Regions from separate parts of the Streptomyces sp. HUAS TT11 genome, predicted to be linked through region 2. Evidence: riboswitches for the same ligand, from Rfam matches in the RefSeq annotation. Region 2 holds a riboswitch; each other region holds the start of a gene.
What was found. A riboswitch is a leader RNA that binds a small molecule or an ion and turns the genes downstream of it on or off. The one in region 2 is predicted to bind cobalamin.

Region 1: linked by a shared signal. The riboswitch ahead of ACSHXN_RS08455 (CbtB domain-containing protein) and the one ahead of ACSHXN_RS31000 (cobalamin biosynthesis protein) in region 2 are both predicted to bind cobalamin.
Region 3: linked by a shared signal. The riboswitch ahead of ACSHXN_RS28455 (prenyltransferase/squalene oxidase repeat-containing protein) and the one ahead of ACSHXN_RS31000 (cobalamin biosynthesis protein) in region 2 are both predicted to bind cobalamin.
Region 4: linked by a shared signal. The riboswitch ahead of ACSHXN_RS15085 (ribonucleoside-diphosphate reductase subunit alpha) and the one ahead of ACSHXN_RS31000 (cobalamin biosynthesis protein) in region 2 are both predicted to bind cobalamin.

What each region holds. Positions count from the first base shown of each region.
Region 1 covers NZ_CP196184.1:1,840,480-1,846,351, forward strand. Annotated here, with positions in the region: gene ACSHXN_RS08435 (serine/threonine protein kinase) at 1-567, shown strand, start outside; gene ACSHXN_RS08440 (PPOX class F420-dependent oxidoreductase) at 702-1,103, shown strand; gene ACSHXN_RS08445 (histidine phosphatase family protein) at 1,381-1,962, shown strand; gene ACSHXN_RS08450 (CbtA family protein) at 2,050-2,802, opposite strand; gene ACSHXN_RS08455 (CbtB domain-containing protein) at 2,823-3,044, opposite strand; cobalamin riboswitch at 3,081-3,203, opposite strand; gene ACSHXN_RS08460 (alpha/beta fold hydrolase) at 3,764-4,726, shown strand; gene ACSHXN_RS08465 (cupin domain-containing protein) at 4,909-5,397, shown strand; gene ACSHXN_RS08470 (cupin domain-containing protein) at 5,512-5,872, opposite strand, start outside.
Region 2 covers NZ_CP196184.1:6,941,039-6,946,910, reverse strand. Annotated here, with positions in the region: gene ACSHXN_RS31025 (inorganic phosphate transporter) at 1-346, shown strand, start outside; gene ACSHXN_RS31020 (hypothetical protein) at 359-574, shown strand; gene ACSHXN_RS31015 (helix-turn-helix domain-containing protein) at 832-1,689, shown strand; gene ACSHXN_RS31010 (hypothetical protein) at 1,734-2,192, shown strand; gene ACSHXN_RS31005 (DUF397 domain-containing protein) at 2,452-2,655, opposite strand; cobalamin riboswitch at 2,979-3,119, shown strand; gene ACSHXN_RS31000 (cobalamin biosynthesis protein) at 3,218-4,174, shown strand; gene ACSHXN_RS30995 (cobyric acid synthase) at 4,171-5,679, shown strand; gene cobN (cobaltochelatase subunit CobN) at 5,676-5,872, shown strand, end outside.
Region 3 covers NZ_CP196184.1:6,375,813-6,381,684, reverse strand. Annotated here, with positions in the region: gene ACSHXN_RS28470 (aldehyde dehydrogenase) at 1-656, opposite strand, end outside; gene ACSHXN_RS28465 (MBL fold metallo-hydrolase) at 826-1,890, shown strand; partial or broken gene ACSHXN_RS28460 (nuclear transport factor 2 family protein) at 1,932-2,372, shown strand; cobalamin riboswitch at 3,078-3,207, shown strand; gene ACSHXN_RS28455 (prenyltransferase/squalene oxidase repeat-containing protein) at 3,309-4,550, shown strand; gene ACSHXN_RS28450 (SCO2322 family protein) at 4,547-5,176, shown strand; gene ACSHXN_RS28445 (energy-coupling factor transporter transmembrane component T) at 5,179-5,872, shown strand, end outside.
Region 4 covers NZ_CP196184.1:3,381,316-3,387,187, reverse strand. Annotated here, with positions in the region: gene ACSHXN_RS15095 (hypothetical protein) at 50-301, shown strand; gene ACSHXN_RS15090 (ribonucleotide-diphosphate reductase subunit beta) at 214-1,227, opposite strand; gene ACSHXN_RS15085 (ribonucleoside-diphosphate reductase subunit alpha) at 1,227-3,611, opposite strand; cobalamin riboswitch at 3,736-3,875, opposite strand; gene ACSHXN_RS15080 (GNAT family N-acetyltransferase) at 3,928-4,434, opposite strand; gene mctP (monocarboxylate uptake permease MctP) at 4,583-5,872, opposite strand, start outside.

The sequences.
Region 1 (5,872 bases), 5.1 Mb from region 2:
CACTCCTTCACCACCGACGACGGCCTCGTGCTCGTCCACCCGTGGACGAGCGGCGAGGTCCTCTACCGTCCGACCCGCTCGCGCCATGGGGGTCGCACGGCTCCCGGAAGTCCGACGGTGCGCTTCAGAGCGCTGCCGCTTCCCCGTGTTCATGCCGCTCTCGACGCCGTCCTCGACGCCCATCTCGCCGTGGGGGCGGCCGGATTCGTCGCGGTCGACCTCTACGACGGCTCCATGCTGTACGACTTCGACGAGCATCGCATGGTGCTGTGCGACCTGGACGAGTACCGGCGGGGGCCGTTCGTCCTGGACGCGGACCGGTTGCCGGGGTCGACGCGCTACATGGCGCCGGAGGAGTTCGTGCGCGGAGCGCGAATCGACCTCCGTACCACCGTGTTCACCCTGGGCCGGGCACTGCGCCTGCTGCTGGACGCCGGGGACGACGAGAAGCAGTGGCGCGGGACGCCTGAGCAGCTGGAGGTCGTCACCACGGCCACCGCACGCCTTCCTCAGGACCGGTTCGCGTCCGTCCGCTCCCTCGCCGACGCCTGGCGGTCGGTGGTCTGAGCCCGGGGCCCGAGCCGGCGGCGGGAGTCGCTGCTTCGGCGCGGGCACCCGCGATACCGGGCCCGGGGAGGGCCGCGTCTCCCGCCGTGGTTAGCGTGGCCCCTGCATGTACCGAACCGACTCCGGAGGACCCCGTGCCCGTAGCCCTCGGCGAGGACGTGGTGGCGCTGCTGCGCCGCCCCATCACCTGCTACATCGCCACGACCATGCCCGACGGATCGCCCCAGCTCACTCAGACATGGGTCGACACCGATGGCGAACACGTCCTGGTCAACAGTGTCGAGACGCATCAGAAGACCCGGAACATCGCGCGCGATCCGCGTGTCGCCGTCGCTGTCGCGGACCCCGCCGAGCCGGCCTCCTACATCCAGATCCGCGGCCGTGTGGTGCGTGTGACGACCGAGGGGGCATCCGAACACATCGAGTCGCTCGCACAGAAGTACCTCGGCGGCCCCTACCCCTGGTTCGGCGGCCGCGACCAGGTCCGGGTGATCTATGTGATCCAGCCCGAGCGGATCAGCAGCCCTCGCGGCTGACCGTGCCGTCACCGGCGCCGCCCGCGCGTGATGCGCGGTCCGCCGGGTGATGTGTGAGCCGTCCGTCCGGCGGGACGGTCCCACGCCGGGAGGATCACGCCGGCCGGACCCGTGCCGCGGCACCCATCGGTCCTGGCTGCCACATCTGCGAGAGCACGGACGCCGAAGGCAGGGCTCGCCCTGTGGCCGGTGGACGGCCCGGGAGCGACGTTCTCCGGTGACCGCATGGGCCGTACCCAATACAGTCCCGCACCCGATGACAGCAGCAGGAGCGAGCGTGACCAGCCGATTGTTCTTCGTCTCCCCCGCCATGAGCGCATCACTGCGGCAGGCCCGCTTCGACGACGGCTGCTCGATCGACGACGGCGGGGCGGAACAGGCCCGCTCGGCGGCAGGGGCGCTGCCCTCGGCGGTCCGTGTGCTCGTCTCGCCCGGCGTGCGCTGCCGGGAGACGGCCGCTGCGCTGGGCCTGGACGGCGTGGCGACACCGGAGTTGGCCGGTCTCGATGCGGGTCGCTGGCGAGGCCGCACCCTCGATGAACTGGGGGCCACCGAGCCGGAGGAGGTGGCCCGCTGGCTGACCGACCCCGCCTGCGCGCCCCACGGGGGCGAGTCGGTGCAGGACCTGTGCGCACGGGTCGGCCGCTGGCTGGCCACCGCCCGGGAGACGGCCGGCCGTACGCTCGCCGTGGTCGAGCCGGAGGTCGTACGGGCGGCCGTCGTCCGGGCACTGGACCTGCCGCTGACGGCGTTCTGGCGCCTCGACGTCCCTCCGCTGACGGCGACCGAGCTCAGCGGCCGGGCCGGACGCTGGAACCTGCGGCTGGGCCGGACGCTGGCGGGGCCGGACGCCGCATAGTGCCGTGCTGCCGTGCGCGCCGGTGCCGGACAGCACGACAGGGCCCCGAGGCGGTGCCTCGGGGCCCTGTCGTGCTGTCCGGCGGTGTCAGTGAGCGGCCGGAACCGCCCGCCCCGACGTGGCCCCCGCGGGCTTCGGGTTCAGCAACCGCTGGGCCAACTCGCCGAAGACCAGACCGAATCCGCCCCAGAGGACGATCTGCATGGCCAGTGCGGAGAGCCGGAACCGCCACAGCAGCGTGGCCGGGAAGTCCTTGGGCACCTCGTTGACGACCGGCAGGAAGGCGTACGCCAGGCCGATCGCGACGGCGAACGCGGCCACCGCCATGACGGTGGCGTACCACGTGCCCAGTGAGGGTGCGAGCCGCTTGCCCAGGACGGTGGCGCCGACCGCGAGGAGCACGCTGAGCACCATCATCAGGAAGTACAGGGTCGTCCGCTTGCCGATGGTGTCGGGGTCGCCGACCGACGGCGGGTTCGCCGGGTACTTCAGGAACGGAACGACGTACACGGCGAGCAGCGCACAACCGGACAGCAGCAGGGCGGTCGCCCGGGGGCTGAAACGGCCTGCACGGCCCAGCGCGAAACAGAAGGCGAGCGCCCCGATGCCGCCGAAGGCCACCCCGTAGACCAGGACACCGGTGGCGAGACCGGCGGTGGACTGCAGGGAACGGGAGACGACTTCCATCTCGTGCTCATGGGAGTGGGCGTCCTCGAAGCCGATCGCACTGTCCACGTTCGGCTCGCCGAGGAAATAGGCGACGACGAGGGCGAGCACGCCGGCGGCCAGGCCGGCGAGCATGCCCCGCACGAGAAGATTCCTTACGGTTGCGGAGTTCATGGGGTACGGCGTCCCTCGCGTCAGTGGCAGGGGAAGCCGAGCAGGTGGCGGGCGTCGTGCACCCACTCGTGGACGTCCGTGCCGTTGAACACGGAGGTGGCGCCCTGCTCGGCGCCGACGAAGTAGAGCAGGATCAGCATCAGGATGCCGAAGAACACCGCCCAGGGAGCTATCGCCTTCAGCGGCAGCGTGGCGGGAACGACGGGGGTGGTGGCTGTCGGCTGGGCGACGGACTGCGCCATGGCAGGGCCTCCTCTGGGAGTTCGCGTCCCATCTCGGTGGTGCACAGGACGACGGCCACGGGTCTGACTCACCGGGCTCCCAGGGGTGCCCGGCATACAGTGGCGCGACCGTGCCGGATTTCCACCGGCTTCCGTCGTACCGTCGTCGATATCGGACAGACCGTACCGCGTGACACGGGCATGGCCAAGACCGCATCCACCTGGCGTGATCTTCCTCTCCACGCTCGGCGGACGATTCCGTGACACCTGGGGAGGCTGTGGCGGAACGTCCCCGGCGGCCCATCGGCGCACGGGGCCGACGATCTCTCGCGGCGGGCGACGGTGCCCGGGGCCGTGGCCGGACACCGCACGGTCCCGGGCGCCACCCATCGGGGGATCGTGTGGCGCCCGGGCGCTGCACCTGCGGGCTCTCATCGCAGGGGGTGCGTTCCGGACGCCTGTCACGGGGGAGTGTCCATCGGCCTCCGGAACGCTGTGATCAGCCTATCAAACATGTGACCATCTGCTGTCCGAGCCCACACCGACGGCCAAAACCGTGTGACGCTCAGCCGATGCACCACGTTCCGGCGCTCCATTACGGGCGCGGGGAAGTACCCATCTGAACAGGGGATTTCGACGGGGAGGCGGCAGCGCGCGCTCCCCTGAAGCAGTCCGCATCGGTGCAACACAATTCACAGTGTCTTGAGAATGGGCGGCCGTTGGCACACTATCTGGTGACTGTGAACCTCTCGCCTGAGTCAACTCCTCTTCCCTCCCCCGCGACGGACCCCGGATCGCCGCTGAGTCCCGGCACGCACACGGTCGCCGTACGGTACGGGTCCTCCCTCATCGAGCAGCGCTACCACGTCGCCGGCACGGGGCCGGTGTGCATCGCCCACTCCGGGGGGCCCGGCATCGGCTGGGACTATCTGCGCATGCCCCTGCTCGAGCGGCACCTGACCATGGTGTACATCGAGCCCGTCGGTACCGGTGCGTCCGGCCGGCTGCCCGACCCGCGGGGCTACAACCTGGCCGCCTACACCCACTTCCTGCACGCGGTGATCGAGCACCTCGCGCAGCCCGAGGTCGCCCTGCTCGGCCACTCGCACGGCGGGTTCGTCGCCCAGCGGTACGCGCTCGACCATCCCGCGCGGGTCGCCTCCCTGATCCTTTACGACACCTCTCCGGTGACGGGCGAGGAGTTCTGGGCGTCCGCGGTCGCCAACATGGAGCGGTTCGCCCGGCGCCACGCGGCCGGGCACCCCGAGGTGGCCACCTACGTCGCCGGGCTCACCGCGCGGCTCGACCGACTGACCGACGACGGCGCGACAGCGGTGCTGCGCGCCATCGCTCCCACCTACTTCTTCGACTACTGGGGTCGTGAGGAGGAGTTCGGCCCCGCTCGCCAGGGCCTGCGCATGTACGCCGCACCCTCGGCGGGCGAGGGCCCGCCCTTCGACGTGCGGGAGGACCTGCCCGGCATCACGGCGCCCACGCTCGTCCTGGTCGGGGACACGGACTTCATCTGCGGCCGGCGTTGGGCACGGATGATCCACGAGGCCGTGCCCGGAGCGGAGCTCGTGGTCCTGACCGAGACCGGGCATCTGGGGCACGTCGAGCGTCCGGAGCAGTTCGCCGCAGCGGTGGCCGCGTTCCTCCGGCCGGCCGGCCGATACCGGCGGCCTCTCCAGCCCCCCGCCTGAGGGGCATCGGCGGCACCCCGCCGCAGCGAGACCGCGGCCGTCGAGGTGTCACACATGTGCGGGCTGATCGGTCTCTCCTGTGGGGTGTGCGGCGGGCGGGCCCGGGCGGCCCGCCCGCGGCGGCCACGGCTGCGGGCCGCGCATGTCCCGTCAATGCGTCGCGACGCGACAGGGAAGGGATGATGTGCATGTCGTACCCCGAGCAGGTGTACACGGGCGAAGACGGCGAGATCAACGCGCGTTTCCGGCCGGCGAGCACTCCGCCGGATCTCGGCACCGCAGGCCAGGACGCCATTCACTACCTGGCGACCACGACCACCACGCGAGGTGAGTTCGGGCTGTACCGGGTCGAGATGAGCGCGAGGTCGGGTGGTCCCAGGACCCACTTCCACAAGACGATCTCGGAGTCCTTCTTCATCCTCGACGGCACGGTGCGGCTGTTCGACGGCGCCGAGTGGGTCGACGCGCAGCGGGGCGATTTCCTGCACGTGCCGCAGGGCGGCCTGCATGCCTTCCGCAACGACTCCGACGCCCCGGCCGAGATGCTTCTGCTCTTCACGCCGGGGGCGCCGCGTGAGGCGTACTTCGAAGGGCTCGCACAACTGGCACAGGCAACGGACGAGGAGCGCGCGAGGTTCTTCGACGAGCACGACTCGTACTTCGTCGAGTGACCGGCGGGTCGGCACGCCGATGTCACCCGGCACCGCGACAGGGCGCGGGTGTGCCCTGCCACGGAGCCGGGCCGTGTCGGTGGCAGGCCGCCTGCCTGGGCGGAACAGCGCAGATCAGTGCGCGGCGCGGGGGGCACGCAGATGGGCCCGCTGTGCCAGCTCCTCCTCGTCGACCACCGTCAGCATCGGCTGGCCGGGCGCACACAGCATGGTCACCACAAACCGGCACCGCGCGTCCGTCCGGGCATTGCCGTCCTGGTAGTGGATGACGTCGCCGCCCGGTTCCCAGAAGGTCTCACCGGCCCTGACCACACGTTCCGGCTCGCCTTCCAGCTCGAAGCGCATCTCGCCTTCGAGTACGTACCCGAAGGCCGGCCCCGAGTGGCGGTGCGCAGGGGTGCCCGGGTCACCAGGAGGCCATTCGACCAGGATGGTCATCCCCGAGGCGTCCTCCGGGATGAAGGGCGGCTTCACG
Region 2 (5,872 bases):
CGTGGTCCGCTGGTCCACCGCGACCCGGATGTTCGTCGCGTGGGGCCTCACGCTCCCGGCCGCCGGCCTCGTCGGTGCGGGCGCCGAGTTCCTCACCAAGCAGGGCACCTGGGGCACGGTCACCACCGGGGTGCTGCTTGTCGCGGGCGCCGGCGTCATCTGGACGCTCTCCCGGCGCCGGCCGGTCACGGTCGACAACGTCAACGACGTCGAGAGCGAGTCCGCGGGCGTCGTCACGACGGCGATCGCCGCGGTGATCCCCCCGCCGGCGGGCCCGGTCGTGACGGCCGCCCCCGACCGGAACTCCGGCCCCTCCGCCGAACCGACCAGCCACGCCACGGTTTAAGGAAGCGCGTTCATGAACATCGACTGGGCAGCCCTCGGCTCCGTCTTCGGCGTCAGCCTCGTGGTCACCGTGGCCCTGGTGGGCCTGTTCACCCTGGGCGTCGTGAGCCTGACGAAGAAGGAATCGGCCCGGGGCGGTACGGCCGCCCTGGCGGTCACCGGCGCGTACGCCTGTTTCGCGGCGTGCGCGGCGGCGGTCGGATACGGGATCTTCCTGATCGTCTCCTGACCCCTCGCACCTCATCCGCCCGCTCGGGCCCACACACGTAGGACCCTCGCAGTGAACTTCACCGCGGGGGTCCGATTTTTTGTTGGACATATAGCGGTTTGCTACGTTCTACACCGCATCGCGACCACGTCGAAAAGACAGGTGGCAGACAGCGAGCGGTCTGGCCGCCCTCCTCCAACTCACCTATTCTATTGGATGAGTTGCTGCTCGACGTCGGCCGCCCGACCTGACGAAGACGACGTGTGGCAGGGAGCGACATGGCCAGGGACATCGATCCGAGCCTGAACCGGCGCAGGCTCCGCATCGAGTTGCGCAAGGCGCGCGAGGAAGCCGGCCTCACCCAGCGGGAGGCCGCCGACGCCCTGGAGTGGTCCCTGTCGAAACTGATCCGGCTGGAGGCCGGGACGGTGAGCCTGAGCGTCACCGATCTGCGGGCCCTCCTCCAGCTCTACGTCGTCACCGATCGCGCGCTGGTGGCCGAACTCGAGGAGGCCGCGCGCGGCTCCAAGGGCCCATCCTGGTGGGCGGCGTACAGCGACATGGTGCGCCCGCAGTTCGCCCAGTACCTGGGGTACGAGAGCGCCGCGACCTCGATCCGCTTCTACCACCCGTCGGTCGTCTACTCGCTGCTGCAGATCGAGGACTACACCATGGCCCAGCTCGCACCGCGCGAGGCGGGCGAACGCACCCGGCGCTCGGCGGAGCTGCGCGCCACCCGGCAGGAACGGATCTTCGACGTCGAGCACGGGCCGGACGTGAGCATCGTCCTGGACGAGGCGGTCCTGCGGCGGGTGGTCGGCGGCCCGGGGGTGATGCGCCGGCAGCTGGAGCACTTCAAGACGATGTCCCGCCACCCCAGAGTCACTCTGCGGGTACTGCCGTTCAGGGCGGGCGCGCACTACAGCATGGGCGGCTCGTTCACCCTGCTCGGCTTCACGGACGGCGACGACCTGCTCTATCTGGAGGGCGCCACCGGCAGCGTGGCCAACCGTGACGACCTCGCTCTCACGGCCCGCTACCAGGAGTGCTTCGAGGACATCAGCAACAAGGCGTACGACGGCGACCGGCTCGTCGAACTGATCGACGCGGTCAAGGAGAGTCTCGACAACGGCTGAAACCCGCGGCGGACGGCCCGGGCGGACAACGGGGAGGAAGACCGATGGCGGTCCTCGGGTTCCTTGAGTGGTGCAGGCAGTTGCGCGCGCTGCGCTTCGCGGCGGCGGGCGATCCGCCGCAGACCCCACCTGAGCCCGCCCCCGCGGGGGAGACGGGCACCGTGACCGCGGCGGCCGGCTCCCGCGACCGCGACGGGGGCGCGGGAGGGGTGACCCGTCTGCTGCTGGGCACGGCGTGCGGCAGCGTGCTGCTGTTCACCGTCGCCCTGTCGGCCCGGGTGGCCGCCGGCCTCGGTCAGGGGGTCCCGTCCCCCCTGACCACATCCGTGCTGGGGGTGCTGGGGGCTGCGGTCGTCACCGCTCTCGCGGCGGGCGTCGGCCGGGCCCTGCGCCGCCGCTCGGCAGCGGCGCGCCTCCCCGGGATCAGCGGGATTCCGAACCCCGTGGACGAACCGTCGCCACGGCCCGGTCGAGAGCGCGGAGACGCTCCGGGACCGGGGTGAGGCCCCACCACAGACCCGCACAGGACGCCACGGCGATCGTCACCACCAGCCAGACCAGGGCCCGTGCCAGGGACCCCGGCACGAGCAGTGCGGCGAGCGCACCGACGCCCACCGCGAACACCCCCGTGGTGAGGGAGAAGAGTGCCAGCGGGGCCGCCGCCGACAGCACGTTCCGTGGAGTGTGGGGACCTCCCGCACGCGCCGATGCTTCCCTGGCCCTGTCCCCCATGTGGGTCCCTCCCGTCCTTCGGACGGACTGTCAGAAACCGTCCACCGCCGGGTCCTCGAGTCCAGCCAGCAAACCACACCAGGCGGTACGGCGAAAGACGAGCACCGGGCCGGTGCGCCGTTTCGAGTCACGCACCAGAATGCGCGCCCCCTCCACGGCGACCTCGACACAGTCGTTGTTGTCGTCGCCCGAGTAACTGCTCTTGCGCCAGAACCGCGCCGCCCTGCCGATCACACCGGCCCCCTCCGTCCCACCCGTCAGCGCACCGGCCCGGCTTCCCCGGCGCAACGCCCCCGCAGCGCCGAGCCACCGCCGCTGCCGCAGACAACCGAGGCCCGGCCGCAACGGGTTCGTCTCCCCGCGACGCATCACCCGCTGCCGCTCGTCGGCGCTCTCCGCGTTCTTCGTGCCGTATCCGCTTGTTCTGCCGTTCCCTAGTCTTCCCAGGTTCCCCGCCCGGAAAGAGCACAGAAGGCGCCGATTCGGGTGGCTGACGATATTTCAGCGGTGTGGGCCTCCGCACACCGCAGCTTCGCAGGTCAAGAGCAGGTTGACGGGTGTTCCGGGGGCGTGGTGGACTGCCGGGGCCAATACGGCGGCAGGAGAGGAAGCCGGTGCGAATCCGGCGCGGTCCCGCCACTGTCACCGGGGAGGAAACCCCGGGAGCCAGGAACTCTCGCCGCCGATCTCGTCGAACCAGGGCGTGGACACCCTGAGTGAGGACATATCGCCATGCGCGGCTGCCGTTCGAGGTTCAGCAACCGGATCCTGCCCTGCCCCGCGGTCGGCTGAGCCGGTGGGTGCCGATCGCCACTTCGCGTACGGCGCCGCCGCCGGCCTCCTCGGTGACCACCTCTTCGGCGATCCACGCCGCGGACATCCGGTCGCCGTGTTCGGGCGGGCCGCCGGCGCCGTGGAACGGGTGCTGTGGCGCGACCACCGCGGGTGGGGCGCGCTGCACACCGCCCTGTGCGTGGGGGGCGCCGTCTCGCTCGCGGCTCTCGCCGCCGCGGCCGTACGCCGGTCCCCCGCCGCCTCCGTCGCCCTGACCGCCGCCACCACCTGGACGGTCGTCGGGGGGACCTCGCTCGCCCGGGAGGCCCGCGCCGTCGGGCGTGCCCTGGAAGCGGGTGACGTCGAGGCCGCCCGGGCCCGGCTGCCCCGTCTGTGCGGGCGCGATCCGCAGGCGCTGGACGCCGACGGGATCGCCCGGGCCGTGGTCGAGTCCGTCGCCGAGAACACCTCGGACGCCGTGGTGGGCGCGCTGGTGTGGGGCGCGGTGGGCAGCGTGCCCGGGCTCGTCGGCTTCCGGGCCGTCAACACCCTCGACGCCATGGTCGGTCACAGGTCCCCCCGCCATCTGCACTACGGATGGGCCTCGGCCCGCCTCGACGATCTCGCGGGATGGCCGGGCGCACGCCTCACCGCCGCCCTCGCGGCGGCCTCGGGTCCGGATCCGCGGGGAGCCGTGCGCGCCTGGCGCGCGGACGCCGCCCGGCACCCGAGCCCCAACGCCGGTCCCGTGGAGGCATCGTTCGCCGGCGCCCTCGGGGTGCGGCTGGGCGGGACGCTGTCCTACGGGGGACGGGTCGAGCACCGGCCGGTGCTGAACGGTACGGGACGCACGGTCCGCGTCGACGACGTCGAGCGGGCCGTACGGCTCTCCCGTCGTGTCTCCGCGCTCGCGCTCGGCGTCACCGTCGCCGGGCGGCTGCTCGGCCGAAGACTTCTCGCGAAGGGACCTACGTCATGAACGGCGGACTGCTCGTCGCCGGAACCACCTCCGACGCCGGCAAGAGCGTGGTGACCGCCGGAATCTGCCGCTGGCTCGTACGCCAGGGCGTCAAGGTCGCGCCCTTCAAGGCGCAGAACATGTCGCTCAACTCCTTCGTGACCCGGGAAGGCGCCGAGATCGGCCGGGCACAGGCCATGCAGGCCCAGGCGTGCCGCATCGAACCGACCGCGCTGATGAACCCCGTCCTGCTCAAGCCCGGGGGCGAGCAGAGCAGTCAGGTCGTGCTGCTGGGCAAACCGGTCGGCGAACTGAGCGCGCGCGGGTACCACGGAGGGCGGCAGCAGCGCCTCCTCGGCACCGTCCTCGACTGTCTCGCCGAGTTGCGGGGCACATATGACGCGGTGATCTGTGAGGGGGCCGGCAGTCCCGCCGAGATCAATCTGCGGCGGACCGACATCGTCAACATGGGGATCGCGCGGGGCGCGCGCCTGCCCGTGCTCGTCGTGGGCGACATCGACCGCGGCGGAGTGTTCGCCTCGTTCTTCGGTACGGTCGCCCTGCTCTCGCGCGAGGACCAGGAACTCGTCGCCGGTTTCCTCGTGAACAAGTTCCGCGGCGATGTCTCTCTGCTGGAGCCGGGGCTGGACATGCTGCACGGCCTCACCGGGCGCCGGACGTACGGAGTCCTGCCCTTCCGGCACGGACTCGGGATCGACGAGGAGGACGGGCTGCGGGTGTCCCTGCGGGGCACCGTGCGCGAGTCGGAGGTCTCGGCCCCCGTCGGTGAGGACATACTGCGCGTCGCCGTCTGCGCCGTCCCCCTCATGTCCAACTTCACCGACGTGGACGCCCTCGCCGCCGAACCCGGGGTCGTCGTCCGGTTCGTGGACCGGCCGGAGGAACTGGCCGACGCGGACCTGGTGGTGGTCCCGGGCACACGCGGCACCGTCCGGGCCCTCGACTGGCTGCGCGCACGCGGTCTCGCCGACGCGCTCGTCCACAGGGCGGCCGAGGGACGCCCGACGCTCGGCATCTGCGGCGGCTTCCAGATCCTCGGCGAACACATCGAGGACGAGGTGGAGAGCCGCCGGGGCCGGGTCGACGGACTCGGGATCCTGCCCGTCAGGGTGCGGTTCGCCCGCGAGAAGACCCTGACGAGGCCCGCCGGAAGGGCCCTCGGCGAGCCGGTGCAGGGCTACGAGATCCACCACGGGGTCGCCGAGGTGACCGGCGGAGAACCCTTCCTGGACGGCTGCCGGGTCGGGGCGGTGTGGGGCACCCACTGGCACGGCTCCCTCGAGTCGGACGGCTTCCGACGGGCGTTCCTGCGCGAGGTGGCGGCCGCCGCGGGCCGCCGTTTCGTGCCGGCCCCCGGCACGTCGTTCGCCGCGCTGCGCGAGGAGCAGCTCGACCGGCTCGGCGATCTGATCGAACAGCACGCGGACACGGACGCGCTCCGGCGGCTCATCGAGTCGGGCGCGCCGCAAGGACTGCCTTTCATTCCACCGGGAGCGCCCGCATGAGCACAGTGTTGTTGTTGTCGACCGCCGACACCGATCTCCTGGCGGCGCGTGCCTCCGGTGCGCCGTACCGGATCGGCAACCCGACCCGCGTGGACGTCGCCGAGGAGCTCGGTGCGCTGATCGCGGGCGCGGACATCGCCGTCGTCCGGCTGCTGGGCGGAAAGCGCGCCTGGGAGGACGGGCTCGCCGCCCT
Region 3 (5,872 bases), 570 kb from region 2:
ACGAGGTATTCGCTGATCTCGCGGTCCGCGGGCAGGATCGACAGCACGCCCTCCGGCAGCCCGGCCTCGCGCGCGATCTCACCGAGGATGTACGCGTCCAGCGGCGACTCGGGGGACGGCTTCAGAACTGCGGTGCACCCGGCCAGCAGGGCGGGCGCGAGTTTGGCGGCGGCCACGAACTGCGGCACGTTCCACGGCACCACGGCCGCCACGACCCCGGCCGGCTCGCGACGTACGAGGATCTTCCCCAGGGCGCCGTCGCGTCGCTCCTCGTAGCTGAAGTCCCGTGCGACCGTGATCGCCGCGTCCCACACCATCATCGCGCCGAGCGCCTGGGCGAGGACGCTCCACGAGTACGGGGAGCCGTTCTCGCAGGAGATCACCCGGGCGATCTCCTCGTGCCGTACCGCGATCGCGTCCTTGATCCTGGACACGGCCGCGATCCGCTCGTCGAGCGTCATCCGCGGCCAGGGCCCCTCGTCGAAGGCCCGGCGGGCGGCGGCGACGGCCCGGTCCACGTCCTCCCGCGAGGCGTGCGGCACGCGCCCGATGACCTCCTCGGTGTGCGGCGAGACCACCTCGATGACGTCCTCGCCCAGGGGGTCGGTCAACTCCCCGCCGATGAACAGCTGTCCGTGTTCCACGAGCTCCGTCATGGCCGACTGCCTCCCCGGGGTGTCTTCTGACGATGCATCAGATATCGAAACTGATACCAGGTCCGGTCGGCGTAGTCCACGGGCGGGACACGGGGCCTGGAAGGTGACCGGGGCTACCTTCGAAACGTGTTCTAGTTATAGTGGCCGGAGGGCGGCGATTGGGGAATCCATGGCTCGGACGGCCGATCACGGCGGGGGCGTACGGTCGATCAGGGTCCCGATCCCTGACAATCCCCTCGGCCACACGCTGGTGTACGTCGTCGACACCGACCGCGGTCCGGTCCTGATCGACACGGGCTGGGACGATCCGGACTCCTGGGACGCGCTCGTCGAGGGGCTGACGGCCTGCGGCACAACGATCGCGGAGATCACGGGAGTGGTGGTCACCCATCACCACCCCGACCACCACGGTCTGTGCGGGCGGGTCCGCGAGGCGTCGGGGGCGTGGATCGCGATGCACGCGGCGGACTCCGCGATCGTCCGCAGGACCCGCGAGACCCGCCCCGAGCGCTGGTTCACGTATATGGAGGCCAAGCTGGCGGCGGCCGGCGCCCCCGAGGAGCATCTGGCACCCCTGCGCGCCGCGCGAGCCCGCGGCAGCCTGCCCGGCTTCTCCCCCGCGCTGCCCGACCGCGAGATCGTCCCCGGTGACCTCCTCGACCTCCCCGGCCGCCGGCTGCGCGCGATCTGGACCCCGGGACACACACCCGGTCATGTGTGCCTGCACCTGGAGGAGGAGCATCCCGCCGGGCTGCCCGGCCGCGGCCGTCTGTTCTCCGGAGACCATCTGCTCCCCGAGATCACCCCGCACATCGGCCTCTACGAGGACCCGGAGGGCGCCACGTCGACCGACCCCTCCACGGTCTCGGCCCCGGTCGACCGGGGGGACCCCCTCGGCGACTACCTCGACTCCCTCGAACGCATCGGGCGCCTCGCACCCGCCGAGGTGCTCCCGGCCCATCAGCACACCTTCCCCGACGCGCCCGCCCGTGTCCGGGAGTTGCTGACCCACCACGAGAAGCGGCTGACCGACCTCCTCGCGCTCCTCGGCACCCCGCTGACCCCCTGGCAGCTCGCCGAGCGCATGGAGTGGAACCGCCCCTGGGAGGAAATCCCGTACGGTTCACGCCACATCGCGGTCTCCGAGGCCGAGGCGCACGTGCGCCGGCTGGTGAAGACGGGCCGGGCGGAGGCGGTGACGGCGAGCGATCCGGTGACGTACGTGGCGGTGTGAAAGCACTCGCACCCCGCGTCCCGCCGCTGATACCAAGCAGTATGGATCCCTGGGAGCGACTCCTCGCCGAACGCGCCTGCGAGCGCCTCGTCCTCGACTTCGTCCACCGGCTCGACCTCGGCGCACCCGCCTCCGTGGCCGAGCTGTTCACGGAGGACGGCGTCCGGCGGTGGCCGGCGGGCGACAGGACCGTGCGGGGCCGAAACGCGCTGCGCCGCCACTTCGGCGGGCGTCCCGCCGACCGGCTCTCACGCCGCGTGATGTCCAACGTCCTCGTCACGGTGACGTCCCCGGACGAGGCCGCCGCCACGTCGTACTTCACGACGTACCGCGTCGACGGGTACGAGGGCGGCATGGTCCCGGCGGGTCCCCCGACCCAAGTGGGCCACTACCAGGACACCTTCGGCAGGGCGGACGGCATCTGGCTGCTCACCTCCCGCACCCTGCACCTGCCCTTCGGCGGCCCCACGCGCCGGCTCCCCCGCCAGGCGGTCCCCGACGCCGTCCGTCGGATCAACGCCTCGGCCCCGCCGAGAAGTTCGACCTCGCGCTCGCTCATGGTCGGGTTCTCCGCCCGGCGGCGCAGAGCCTCCGTCAGGCCCTCCCCGGTCAGGACCGAGGCGCCCCGCTGCCCCGCCGGGGGCGCACGCACGCCCTCCACCCGGGGTTCACCGACCACGGACACCTGCGCGAGGACCACCGCGGGCATGCCCCGGTCGAGCCCCGGGGCGCCCTCCTCGGCGGTCGCCCGGTCCATGACCTTCGACCCTTCGGCGGTCATGCTCATGCTCAGTGGGTGCAGGTCGAGGTGGAGGACGCGGACGGCCGGGTCCGACGAGTCGCGGGAGGGCAGCGCATGCAGGTCGCGCAGCAGCCGGGCCGGCAACTCCCCGGCCTCCTACGGGCCGAGGCGCCCCTGGAGCATCGCCTCCAGCCTCGCCGGCCCGGACAGTCTCTCCGTCACGAGGTCGCCGCGGGTCGCCGTCCGTACGCCGGGCGCGGGAGGAGCCGTGGCCACGGACGTGGGCCGTCACCACGGCCTCGGCCGCCGCGTCGCCCCGGCCCTCCCGCCGGCGCCGCGGCACCCGCGCGATCTCCCCGTCCGCGGGAACGGGCCCCGTCCGCGACGGACCCGCACGGTCCCGGCGCCCGGTCCGCTCGCAGGGGGCTCTCGGCTCCCCTCCTACCGGCGGGTACAGTAGCCGGGTCGTTCTCGCACCCGTACGGGGGGAAGCCGGTGGAATTCCGGCGCTGACCCGCAACCGTGAGCCACACACGTGGCGAGCCGGATCGCCCCGCACGGTTCGTGACCGGCTCACGCACACCGGCGGCCCGCCGATGTGCGGCACCGTCGAGGTCTACGGAGCCGAGCCGCCCGGAGTGTTCCGTGCTGCCCGGCTCCCCGCAGGGAGAGGCACATGAACCTCCGCCGCAGCGCCGCGGCTCTGGCAGCGGTCGCCGTGATCGGCACGGCCACGCCCGCCGTCGCCGCAGGACCGTCCCCGTCCGCGTCGCCGTCCCCGGTGATACCCGACGGTCTGTACGGCCGCACGGACCCGACGTACGACGGCGTCTGGCGCCAGTCGCTGACCCTCCTCGCCCAGGGCACCGTGGGCGTCAAGCCCGCGATCGCGGCGGTGGACTGGCTGACCGGACAGCAGTGCGCGAACGGCGCGTTCGCGGCCTTCCGCGCCGACCCCGCCGGGTCCTGCGCCGCCGAACTCATGGTCGACACCAACAGCACGGCCGCCGCCGTCCAGGCGCTCGCCGCACTCGGGGGCCACGACGCCGCCACCGGCAAGGCGGTCACCTGGCTGAAGTCCGTGCAGAACGGGGACGGCGGCTGGGGATACACGCCGGGCGGGGCCAGCGACGCGAACTCCACGTCCGTGGTCATCGGCGCCCTCGCCGCCGCGGGCGGGAACCCGCAGGACGCCCGCAAGAGCGGCAGGTCTCCCTACGACGCGCTGCTGAGGCTCGCGCTGCCCTGCGACGGAGACGGGGCGGGTGCCTTCGCCTACCAGCCGGACAAGAAGGGCGCGTTGGCGGCCAACGCGGACGCGACGGCGGCGGCCGTGCTCGGCGCGCTCGGCAAGGGGCTGGCCGGGGACGACGCCAAGCCCGACGGCACACCCCTGGTCTGCGGGAACGCCGACGATCCGGAACAGGCCGCACACAACGCCGCCGCCTACCTCCGCAAGTCACTGGCCAAGGACAAGCACCTCACCCAGGAGCTGCCCGGCGCCAAGCCGCAACCCGACTACGGCAACACGGCGGACGCGGTCGTCGCGCTCGCCACCGTCGGCCAGGGCGACCGGGCGGCCGATGCGCTGCGCTGGCTGGAGACCCACTACGCGCAGTGGGCGAAGCAGAGCGGACCGGCCGCGTACGCCCAGCTGATCCTCGCCGCGAACGCGGCGGGCTCCGACCCGCGCCACTTCGGCGGCCAGGACCTGGTCCGGCTCATGGACGCGACCGGACCGGCCCCCGCCTCGGTCCCCGACGCCAAGGGCTCCCGGCCGCACGGCTCCGAGGACGCGGCGAAGTCCGACAAGGACGAGGGTGCCCTCCGCGTCGCCTGGATCGTCGGCGCCTGTCTGCTCGCCCTGACCGCCGGCGGCATCCTGTACACCTCCCGGGGCGGGAGGCGCCAGCCGTGAGCCGACGCGTCTGCGCCCTGCTCCTGGCCCCCCTGCTCCTGCTGCTGGGGGCCGCCGGGCAGGCGCAGGCCGCCGGGTACCGTTACTGGTCCTTCTGGGAGCGCGACGGCGGCCACTGGACCTACGCCACCCAGGGCCCCTCGACCGCCCGACCGGCCGACGGTGACGTCCAGGGCTTCCGCTTCGCCGTCAGCGAGGACTCCGCGGACGCCACCGCACCGCGTGGGGCCGCGGACTTCGACGCCGTCTGCGACGGGACGCCCGCACGGTCGGGCCAGAAGCGGGTGGCGCTCGTCATCGACTTCGGTACGCCCTCGGACGCCGGTTCGGGCCAGACCCCGCCCGCCGCGCGCACCGCCTGCGCCCGCATACCCGGGGACGCGACGACGGCGGACGCCCTGGCCGCGGTCGCGGGGCCCCTCCGCTACGACACGAACGCCCTGCTGTGCGCGATAGCGGGCTATCCGCGGCAGGGGTGCGGGGAGCAGGTGGCGGCGGAGAAGCACCCCGCGCGGACCGAGGACGAGCCCCACCACGGCCCGTCGGTGGGCGTGTTCGCGGGCGTCGCCGCCGTGGTCGTCCTGGGTGCGGCGGCGCTGTGGCAGGCACGCCGCCGCAGGAGCTGACGATGGCGCCCCCGACCGGTCGCGGCCGACCGGCCGTCCACCCGGGCGCCTGGTGGCTGTGGTCACTGGGGCTCGCCGTCGCGGCCACCCGTACCACCAACCCACTGGTGCTGGCCCTCCTCGTCGCCGTGTCCTCGTACGTCGTCGCGGCCCGCCGCACACGGGATCCGTGGTCCCGCTCCTACGCGGCCTTCGCCAGACTCGCCCTCGCGGTCCTCGTCATCCGTCTGGTCTTCGCCGTGGTCCTCGGCTCGCCCGTCCCCGGCACCCACACCGTCCTGACCCTGCCCGAAGTCCCCCTGCCGCACTGGGCCCAGGGCATCCGCATCGGCGGCCGGGTCACCGCCGAAGGCCTTGTCTTCGCCCTGTACGACGGCCTCAAACTGGCCACCCTGCTCATCTGCGTCGGCGCCGCCAACGCGCTGGCGAATCCGGCCCGGCTGCTCAAGGCGCTCCCGGGCGCCCTGTACGAGACGGGCGTGGCGGTCGTCGTGGCCCTCACCTTCGCCCCGCACCTCGTCGCCGACGTCCGGCGCCTGCGCGCGGCGCGCCGGCTGCGCGGCCGGCCCGACCGGGGCCTGCGCGGACTGCTCCAGGTCGGACTGCCCGTCCTGGAAGGCGCACTGGAACGCTCGGTCGCCCTCGCCGCCGCGATGGACGCCCGCGGCTTCGGCCGCACCGCCGACGTACCCCCCG
Region 4 (5,872 bases), 3.6 Mb from region 2:
GCAGGCCTGCCACTGACGGTAAGTACCGTATGGCGGGACAGTGTTGTACATGAACACGAACCAGACGCAAGCACTGACCGGCATGGTCGTCGTCCTCTCGGCCCTGGTCCTCCTGGTCCTCCCGTCACTGATCGGCGCCGCGCACGACCGGCGCGTCGACCGGCAGATCAGGGAGGCCCAGGAGGCCGGGGAGCGACAGGAGAGGGAGCGGACTCAGAAGTCCTCGTCGAGGTCGACGGTGCCCTCGACCGCCACCTGGTACGCCGAGGGACGCCGCTCGAAGAAGTTGGTCAGCTCCTGAACCCCCTGGAGCTCCATGAAGGAGAAGGGGTTCTCGGAGCCGTACACGGGGGCGAAGCCGAGGCGCGTGAGGCGCTGATCGGCGACGCACTCCAGGTACTGCCGCATCGAGTCGGTGTTCATGCCGGGGAGGCCGTCACCGCACAGGTCGCGCGCGAACTGCAGCTCGGCCTCGACGGCCTCCCGCAGCATGTCGGTGACCTGCCGCTCGAGCTCGCCGTCGAAGAGGTCCGGCTCCTCCTTGCGGACGGTGTCCACGACGTCGAAGGCGAAGGACATGTGCATCGTCTCGTCGCGGAACACCCAGTTGGTGCCCGTGGCCAGGCCGTGCAGCAGGCCGCGGCTTCTGAACCAGTAGACGTAGGCGAAGGCGCCGTAGAAGAACAGCCCCTCGATGCACGCGGCGAAGCAGATCAGGTTGAGCAGGAAGCGCCGGCGGTCCGCCTTGCTCTCCAGCCGGTCGATCTGCTCGACCGAGTCCATCCACTTGAAGCAGAACCCGGCCTTCTCGCGGATGGAGGGGATGTTCTCGACCGCCGCGAACGCCGCGTTCCGGTCCTCCGGATCGGGCAGATAGGTGTCCAGCAGCGTCAGATAGAACTGGACGTGCACCGCCTCCTCGAAGAGCTGCCTGCTCAGATACAGGCGCGCCTCGGGGGAGTTGATGTGCTTGTAGAGCGTCAGCACCAGGTTGTTCGCCACGATCGAGTCGCCCGTCGCGAAGAAGGCGACCAGACGGCCGATCAGGTGCTGCTCGGCCGGTGTGAGCTTCGCGAGGTCCGCGACGTCCGAATGGAGGTCGACCTCCTCCACGGTCCAGGTGTTCTTGATGGCGTCGCGGTACCGCTCGTAGAAGTCGGGGTAGCGCATCGGGCGCAGAGTCAGCTCGAAGCCGGGGTCGAGCAGGTTCTGGAATCGGGTCGGCATTACTGGCAGGCCTCGCAGGACTCGGGGTTTTCGAGGGAGCAGGCGACGGCGTCGAGGTCGGCGACCTGCTGGACGGGGATGGCCAGGCGCGCCTGGGCGGCACGGGCGATGCGGGTCGCGGGACGCGAGCGCAGGTAGTACGTCGTCTTCAGGCCCTGCTTCCACGCATACGCGTACATCGAGGAGAGCTTGCCGATGGTCGGCGTCTCCATGAAGAGGTTCAGGGACTGGGCCTGGTCGAGGAACGGGGTCCGGGCGGCGGCCATGTCGATCAGGCCGCGCTGCGGGATCTCCCACGCCGTGCGGTACAGCCCGCGCACGTCCTCGGGAATCCAGGCGAAGTCCTGCACCGAGCCGTTCGAGTCGCGCAGCGCCTCACGGGTGCGGGCGTCCCAGACGCCCAGCTCCTTGAGGTCCTTCACCAGGTACGAGTTGACCTGGAGGAACTCGCCGGACAGCGTCTCGCGCTTGAAGAGATTGGAGACCTGCGGCTCGATGCACTCGTACACGCCCGCGATGGAGGCGATGGTGGCGGTCGGCGCGATGGCCAGGAGCAGGGAGTTGCGCATGCCGACGGCGGCGATGCGCTCCCGCAGGGCCGCCCAGCGCTCCGGCCAGGTCGGCTCGACGCCGAAGTGGTCGGGGTGCAGCACGCCGCGCGCGGTGCGGGTCTTCTCCCACGCGGGCAGCGGGCCGCTGCGCTCGGCGAGGTCGGCGGAGGCCTCGTAGGCGGCGAGCATGATGCGCTCGGCGATCCGGGTGGAGAGGGCCCTGGCCTCCGGGGAGTCGAAGGGCAGGCGCAGCTGGAAGAAGACGTCCTGCAGACCCATGACACCGAGGCCGACGGGACGCCACTTGGCGTTGGAGCGGCCGGCCTGCTCGGTCGGGTAGAAGTTGATGTCGACGACCCGGTCGAGGAAGGTGACGGCGGTGCGGACGGTGGCGTCCAGCCGCTCCCAGTCCAGATCGCCGTTCGCCCGGTCGACGAAGGCGCCGAGGTTGACGGAGCCCAGGTTGCAGACCGCCGTCTCCCCGTCGTCCGTGACCTCCAGGATCTCCGTGCAGAGGTTGGAGGAGTGGACGACGTGGCCCGGCTCGGCCGTCTGGTTGGCGGTGCGGTTGGCGGCGTCCTTGAAGGTCATCCAGCCGTTGCCGGTCTGCGCGAGGGTGCGCATCATGCGGCCGTACAGGTCCCGGGCGGGCATGGTCTTCTTCGCGAGGCCGGCGGCCTCGGCCCTGCGGTAGGCGGCGTCGAACTCCGCGCCCCACAGGTCCACCAGCTCCGGCACGTCCGACGGGGAGAACAGCGACCACTGCCCGTCGGCGTCGACCCGGCGCATGAACTCGTCGGGGACCCAGTGCGCGAGGTTGAGGTTGTGCGTGCGGCGGGCGTCCTCGCCGGTGTTGTCGCGCAGCTCCAGGAACTCCTCGATGTCGGAGTGCCAGGTCTCCAGGTAGACGGCGGCGGCGCCCTTGCGACGGCCCCCCTGGTTCACGGCGGCGACGGAGGCGTCGAGGGTCTTCAGGAACGGGACGATTCCGTTGGAGTGCCCGTTGGTGCCCCGGATGAGGGAACCGCGGGAGCGGATGCGCGAGTACGACAGGCCGATGCCGCCGGCGTGCTTCGACAGGCGGGCGACCTGGTGGTAGCGGTCGTAGAGGGAGTCCAGCTCGTCCTTCGGCGAGTCGAGGAGGTAGCAGGACGACATCTGCGGGTGTCGCGTGCCGGAGTTGAAGAGCGTGGGGGAGGAGGGCAGGTAGTCGAGGCGGCTCATGAGCGCGTAGAGCGCGGCGACCTCGTCCGCCGAGCGGGTCGTGACGTCCTCGGCGAGACCGGAGGCGACACGGAGCATGAAGTGCTGGGGGGTCTCGATGACCTTGCGGGTGATCGGGTGCCGCAGGAGGTAGCGGCTGTGCAGGGTGCGCAGGCCGAAGTAGCCGAAGCGGTCGTCGGCGCCCGGGTCGACGAGCGCGTCGAGGCGTTCGGCGTGCAGCAGCACGAACTCGGCGGTGCGGTCGGCGACGAGCCCTTCCCGGTGCCCCACCGCGATGGATCCGGTGAAGGACGTGACGCCCTGGGACGCGGCCTCGGCACGGATGCCGATCGTCAGCAGCCGGGCGGCCAGTCTGGAGTAGGCGGGGTCCTCGGAGATCAGGCCGGCGGCCGCCTCCGTGGCCAACTCGCGAAGCTCCGCGACGATCTCGGCGTCCTTGCGGGCGGACCGGCCGCGCAGCGCGGCGGCGGCCACCCGTCCGGGGTCGGCGTCGGGGAGGTCGGCGGTCAGCTCGGTCAGGGTCCGCAGCAGCGCGGCACCGGGACCGTCGGTCACCACCGGGGGCGTGGACGGTGTCGCTGAAGCCGGATCGGCTGGCGCGATGGTCACGTGGGGCTCTCCCTCGCTCGGCACGGGGGCCTGGCGGAGGGCAGGGGGCAGCTCACGAGCGCACGGGGCGTCGCGTCCACCGGCCCATTCCACGAGGCCCGGACGTCAGGCGCCCGGGCCGGATCGGTCGGGCGCACTGTCGGCAGGTCCTCGGACTGACGCTTGTACGCGCCCGTCGGGAGGACGGACATGCACAAGTACACCGTTGCGGGACAGTTCCGGATTCGCACCGGATTCCCCTGCGGCGACAGCGAGCATGAGCATACATCTTGTGCCGGACGGGGGTGTCACCCCCAGATGTTGTGTCGCGCTCGTTTCAGAGCGTCAACTCGTAGGCGAGAAGAGTGATGTCGTCGAGGTGGGGGAAGGGATTCCAGTCCCGCTCGGGCGTGCGAACGAAGCCCAGACGTTCGTAGATGCGGTGGGCGGCGTGCATCACGGCTTGGGTGGACAGAACGATCCGGTCGCAGCCCTCCGCGGCGCGGGCGCGGTCGACGCACGCGCGGACCAGGGACTCGCCGGCGCCGAGCCCGCGCGCCGCGCGGGCGACCGCGAGCATCCGTATCTCGGCCTCCCCGGGCCGGGAGATGTCGGCCATGGTGCCGCCGGCCGGCACGAAGGTGACCCCGCCCAGCACCTCCCCGTCCGCCACGGCCACCAGCACCTCGGCGGCGGCCGCCCGCTTCGCGACGTCCCTGAGCTCCCCGAGGTAGGAGTCGCTCTCGCCGAAGTCGAGGAGGCCGTCCTGGAGATAGGCCTGGGCGGTGATCTCGCCGAGGACGCCGTACTCGTCGGGGGTGGCCTGCCGGATCAGGATGTCCATGGGCCGAGTGTGCCCGACGGGCACGACGACGGGCCGCCGCATTTCTGCTGTCGGCGGCCCGTCGCGGGTCGTACATGACCGGAGGTGCCTCAGGGGCGGAACCGCACGGGGCCGTGGCCCCGCCCCCGGGAGGTCTCCCGTGTGCCGGTCAGTGGGTCGTCCCCGCGGTCGCCGGCGGCAGCTCCGACTCGACGCCCGGGTCGCCCGCGTCCGCCGTGTAGTCCCCCGGCACGGTCTCGTCGGTGCCCTCGGGGGCCTTGACCGCCTTCAGGACGAAGGTCAGCACCACCGTGACCACGACGTTCAGCACGAACGCCGTCATGCCGATGTAGCCGATCTCGCCGATGCCGGGGATCTCCTTGGCCGAGCCGCCGAAGTGCTTCTGGGTGGGCGAGGCGACTCCGTAGGCCGCGGCCGTGCCGTAGATCATGCCGACGGCCCAGCCCGCGATCAGCGCCCAGCGGTGGAACCAGCGGGTGAACAGGCCGCCGACCAGGGCCGGGAAGGTCTGCAGGATCCAGATCCCGCCGAGCAGCTGGAAGTTGATCGCCACCGTCTTGTCCATGGTCAGCACGAAGACCAGGGCGCCCACCTTCACCAGCAGCGACACGATCTTGGAGACCCGGGTCTCCTCGGCGGGTGTGGCGTCGGGCTTGATGAAGTCCTTGTAGATGTTCCGCGTGAAGAGGTTCGCGGCCGCAATCGACATGATGGCCGCCGGGACCAGCGCGCCGATGGCGATCGCCGCGAAGGCCACGCCGGCGAACCAGTCGGGGAACATGTTCTCGAACAGCTGCGGAATCGCCAGCTGCCCGTTCTGGACCTTCACACCGGCCGCGATCGCCATGAAGCCGAGCAGCGCCAGCAGGCCCAGCATCAGCGAGTACAGCGGCAGGATCGCGGTGTTGCGCCGGATCACCTCGCGGTTGCGCGAGGAAAGCGTCGCCGTGATCGAGTGCGGGTACATGAACAGCGCGAGCGCCGATCCCAGGGCGAGCGTCGCGTAGGTCCACTGGCCCGCCTCGGGCGGTGCGAGGGCGCCGCGCGGCTTGCCGGTCGCCGGGTTGACCTGGCTGAACGCCTGGCCCGCCTTCGCGAAGATGTCGTCGAAGCCGCCCAGCTTGATCGGGATGTAGATGATCGCCACCGCGATGACGATGTAGATCAGCGTGTCCTTCACGAATGCGATCAGCGCGGGCGCCCGCAGACCCGAGGAGTACGTGTACGCCGCCAGGACACCGAAGGCGATGAGCAGCGGCAGGTCCTTCACGAACCAGTTCGTGTTCTCGCCGCCGCCCACGCCCATCACGTCCAGCACGGCCTGTATGCCGACCAGCTGGAGCGCGATGTAGGGCATCGTCGCCAGGATGCCGGTGACCGCCACCGCCAGCGACAGGCCCTTGGACCCGAAGCGGCCGCGCACGAAGTCCGAGGTCGT